Regions from separate parts of the Allobosea sp. Tri-49 genome, predicted to be linked through region 1. Evidence: predicted binding sites of a transcription regulator. Region 1 holds the regulator's gene; the other holds the start of a gene.
The links. The regulator LexA, encoded in region 1, represses DNA repair genes until DNA is damaged. The targets are predictions, from matches to a motif close to TGTTCNNNNTGTGTTCNG.
Positions count from the first base shown of each region.

Region 1 (2,394 bases):
TCTTCACCGGAGCACCGTTGCCCGAGGGCGCGGACACGATCCTCATTCAGGAGCATGCCGAAGGTGTCGGCAGTCCGGTCATTCGGGTCGTCAAGCCTACAGATCCCGGCCAGTTCGTGCGCTTGGCGGGACTCGATTTCAGGACCGGCGAGGTCCTGCTGAAAGCTGGCCGCAGGCTCGACAGCGCTGCGCTCGGCCTGGCCGCAGCCGCGGGTCATCCGACGCTCGCCGTCCGCCGCAAGCCGCTGGTCGCGATCCTCGCCACCGGTGACGAACTCGTCCTGCCAGGCGAGACGGTCGGCCCCGACCAGATCGTCGCCTCCAACAGCTTTGCCCTCGCGGCGCTGGTCGAGCAGGCCGGCGGCACGGCGCTCGACCTCGGCATCGCCCGCGACAACCATCCCGACCTCGCCGGCAAGATCGAGGCGGCGCGCACGGCCGGTGCCGATGTCCTGATCACGCTCGGCGGCGCCTCGGTCGGCGAGCACGATCTCGTCCAGGCCGCGCTGAAGGCGCAGGGCATGGAACTCGGCTTCTGGAAGATCGCGATGCGCCCGGGCAAACCGATGATGATGGGCCGGCTCGGCGCCATGGTCGCGCTCGGCCTGCCGGGCAATCCGGTCTCCTCGATCGTCTGCGGGCACCTCTTCGCCATGCCGCTGGTCGAGGCGCTGCTCGGGGTCGAAGATCCGGCGCGCGACCGCAGCGAGCCCGCCATCCTCGCAATCGATCTGCCGGCCAATGACGAGCGCCAGGACTATCTGCGCGCCACCTTCGAAACCGCCGATGGCGAGCGGCGCGTCAGGCCCTTCGCCAAGCAGGATTCATCGATGCTGGCGAACCTGTCGCGCGCCGAGGCACTGGTGATCCGCCCGGTCTTCGCCAAAGCGGCCAAGGCAGGCGATTCCTGCCGCGTCATCCGGCTGCGCTGACCGCGTCATCGGCAGAACCCGCCTTGCGGAACACAAGGCGAACGAGTATGGTGTTCGTGCTTTGTTTCGATTCTAGCCCGAGAGGCGAGCGGCGCGACCATGCTGACACGCAAACAGTTTGAACTGCTTCGCTTCATCCATGAGCGCCTGCGCGAATCCGGGGTGCCGCCCTCCTTCGACGAGATGAAGGACGCGCTCGACCTGCGCTCCAAATCTGGCATCCACCGGCTGATCATGGCGCTCGAGGAGCGCGGCTTCATTCGCCGGCTTCCCAATCGGGCGCGGGCCCTCGAAGTCATCAAGATGCCGGACGGCATCGGCGGGCAGCAGGCGCAACGCGCCCGCTTCAGCCCCTCCATCGTCCAGGGCGGGCTTGGCCAAACCCCGCCGGCACCGGCAGCCACTCTAGCAAAGCCGCGCCCCACGGGCGCCGAGGAGAGCGGGCGCTCCACCGTCTCCATCCCCGTCATGGGCCGCATCGCCGCCGGCACGCCGATCTCGGCGATCCAGGACCGCAGCCATAGCGTCTCCATGCCGGCCGACATGCTCGGCGGTGGCGAGCATTACGCGCTCGAGGTCCGCGGCGATTCGATGATCGAGGCCGGCATCCTCGACGGCGACACCGTCGTGATCCGCAAGCAGGACACGGCGAACACCGGCGACATCATCGTCGCCCTGATCGACGACGAGGAGGCAACGCTGAAGCGCTTGCGCAAGCGTGGCTCCTCGATCGCGCTCGAAGCCGCCAACCCGGCCTATGAGACACGCGTGCTCGGACCCGACCGGGTCAAGATCCAGGGCCGCCTCGTCAATCTGATGCGGCGCTACTGAAGCGCCTCCAGATCCTGTGCCGGCTCCGCAACTGCTGCTGCAGTTGCCGGCGCAGATGTTGATTCGGGTGCCGGCCTCGGTTCCGGCCGCGCACGGGTCCATGGGCGCAGGCGCGCGGCCTCATCGGCCGTATAGGCGCGCCAACTGCCGCGGGCGGCATGATAGGCGGTCGCGCCATCGCGGATGAGCGCGCTGCGGTCGATCAGCCGGGCGGCGCAGGGCGCGCTCCAATAGAGCGACGTCACCACGAGGTCGGCCCGCTGGCAGTCCTCGACCAAAGCGAAGCGGTCGCGCGTATAAGCGACGCTGCGGCCGTCCGGCAGGCGGATGACGCAGCCGCGGGAATCACAGGCAGCGCCTTCACGCAAGGCCGTATCGTCGGGCGACCGCGAATCGCCGTCAGCATGCAGCCATTGCGTCAGCACGAAGCGGCTCGGCTTGCCGGCGAGCACCATCTTCCCCTCCGGCCCACGTACCAGCACGCCGGAACCGTCGCGCTCGATCAGGATGTCCGGCCGCGACGGTGCCGAGGCCAGCGCCAGTCCGCCGACCAGCGGCAGTGCGGCGAGGAAGCGCAGCGCCGTTGTCCACAAGGTCAGCCATAGCAGCGACAGCGAGAACAGGATCAGGG
Region 1 covers NZ_CP017946.1:1,184,874-1,187,267, reverse strand. Annotated here, with positions in the region: gene BLM15_RS05810 (molybdopterin molybdotransferase MoeA) at 1-932, shown strand, start outside; gene lexA (transcriptional repressor LexA) at 1,032-1,763, shown strand; gene BLM15_RS05800 (ComEC/Rec2 family competence protein) at 1,757-2,394, opposite strand, start outside.

Region 2 (2,394 bases), 1.8 Mb from region 1:
CGGCGAGCCCGTCCGGGATCGCCGAGGGATCGAGGATGACGGCGGCTGCGACGACCGGGCCGGCGAGCGGCCCGCGCCCGACCTCGTCCACGCCGGCGACGCGGGCGCGCCCGGCAATCATCGCGGCCTGTTCGCGGCTGAAATCGGCGGTCATGGCTCCGCTATGCCAGATCATGGCGCGAAGGTCTGCCGACCCGAATGCCGCATCCACAGTCCTCATCCTGAGGAGGCCGCGTAGCGGCCGTCTCGAGGGATGATCCAGAGCGCGCTGGAAGCATCCTTCGAGACGCGCCTGCGGCGCTCCTCAAGATGAGGGCTGCGTGTAGAGCAGGCAGTGGTCAGAACAAACTGAGCTGCGCCTTCTCCTTCTCCGGCTTGACGAAGAGGTCGGTGCGCAGGCGCAGCCGCGCGCTGTTGAAGCCGAGCCGCTCGGCCGCCATCTCGAAGCGCCGGCCGATCATCCAGGCATAGGGGCCGGAGCCGACCTGACGCTGGCCCCAGGCGGCGTCATAGTCCTTGCCGCCGCGGGTCGAGCGGATCAGCGAGACGACATGGCGCATCTTGTCGGGGTGATGCGTCACCAGCCAGTCCTGCACGATGTCCTTCACCTCGAGCGGCAAGCGCAGCAGCACATAGCCGGCCTCGCGCGCACCCGCAGCCTTGGCGGCGTCGAGGATGCGCTCGATCTCGTGCTCGTTGATCGCCGGCACGATCGGCGCGACCAGCACCGTCACCGGAATGCCGGCTTCCGAGAGCTTGCGGATCGTCTCGATCCGCTTGGCGGGCGACGCAGCGCGCGGCTCCATGTTGCGGGCGAGCTTGGGATCGAGCGTTGTCACCGAGAGCGCGACCTTGACCAGCCCCTTTGCCGCCATCGGCGCGAGGATATCGATGTCGCGCTGGACCAGCGCCGATTTGGTGACGATGCCGACCGGGTGGTTGAATTTCGAGAGCACCTCCAGGATCCCGCGCATGATTCTGAGCTTCTTCTCGATCGGCTGGTAGGCGTCGGTATTGGTGCCGATCGCCATCGTACGGGGCTGGTAGCTTGGCGATGACAGCTCCTTCTCAAGAAGCAGCGCCGCATCGGGCTTGGCGGTCAGCTTGCTCTCGAAGTCGAGCCCGGGCGAGAGGCCGAGATAGGCATGGCTCGGCCGCGCGAAGCAGTAGACGCAGCCATGCTCGCAGCCGCGATAGGGGTTGATCGAGCGGTCGAAGGAAATATCCGGAGAGTCGTTCCTGGTGATGATGGTCCGCGGCTTCTCGACCGAGACCTCGGTCTTGAACGGGGGCAGCTCGCCGAGCGAGCCCCAGCCGTCATCTTCGCTGATGCGTTGCTCGGCCTCATAGCGGCCGCCGGGATTGATCGTTGCGCCGCGTCCGCGCCGTCGCTCTGGGTCGATCTGGCTGCCGACATAGGCGAGCGGATCGACCGGCAGGGTGCGCAACGGCGCCGAGACGCTTCCCGGCTCGCTGTCGCGACGCTTGAGCGGTTGCGTCCTGGCTGAGGGTCTGGCCTGCAGCATGGCTTCGTCTCCCGGCGGAATCGGTTGATCCGAGACCAAGGAATGTGAACATAGCAGGAACAAAATGCAAGTGACAGGATTGCGACATGTTGCACTGCGTCATAAGCTGACCGCCCATGATCACCGCCGTCATCCGGGCCAATCGCGACGTCGAAGCGCTCGCAGCGACCTTGTCCGTGCTGATTCCGGCGGTCGCGCAGGGCGTGATCGGCCATGCCGTGGTGATCGACGAGGCGGATGACGCAGCGATCGAACGTCTCGCCGACGAGACCGGCGCCAGCTATGTCAGGGCCAAGAATCTGGCCAAGAATGGCGAGGCTTGGTCCAGCGGGGTCGCACAGGCGCGCGGCGACTGGGTGATCCTGCTCGAAGCCGGCGACCTGCCCGAGCCGCAATGGACACCGAGCATCGAGCGGCATTTGCTGACGATGGCGATGCGGCCGGCCTTGATGCCACTGCGCGGCATGGCCGCGAGGTTGCGCGAATGGGGCGCCGTCTCGTTGCGTTCACGCCATGTCAGGGCAGGGCTCCTGGCGCCGAAGACGCAGATCCTGTCCGGCCGATTGGCGCGTGCGCCGCGCCGGCTCACCGTGCGTCGCGAGCGCGCCGAGCTCTGAACGCGACCGTCATTGCGAGGAGCGCAGCGACGAAGCAATCCAGGGGGATGTAGAACTCTGCCGTTCCTGGATTGCTTCGCTGACGCTCGTAATGACGAGGGAACGTCAGAGCTGGTTGGTGCGGAAGGTGTCGCAGCTCTGCATCGAGCCGGATTTGAAGCCGGTGTTGAACCAGCGCGTGCGCTGTGCCGACGAGCCATGCGTGAAGGAATCCGGCACGACGACGCCGCGGCCCTGTTGCTGCAACTTGT
Region 2 covers NZ_CP017946.1:3,013,847-3,016,240, reverse strand. Annotated here, with positions in the region: gene BLM15_RS14825 (ribonuclease HII) at 1-154, opposite strand, end outside; gene BLM15_RS14820 (PA0069 family radical SAM protein) at 339-1,526, opposite strand; gene BLM15_RS14815 (hypothetical protein) at 1,643-2,143, shown strand; gene ypfJ (KPN_02809 family neutral zinc metallopeptidase) at 2,249-2,394, opposite strand, start outside.
Region 2: the regulator LexA is predicted to act here: its motif matches at 1,571-1,588, upstream of BLM15_RS14820 (PA0069 family radical SAM protein).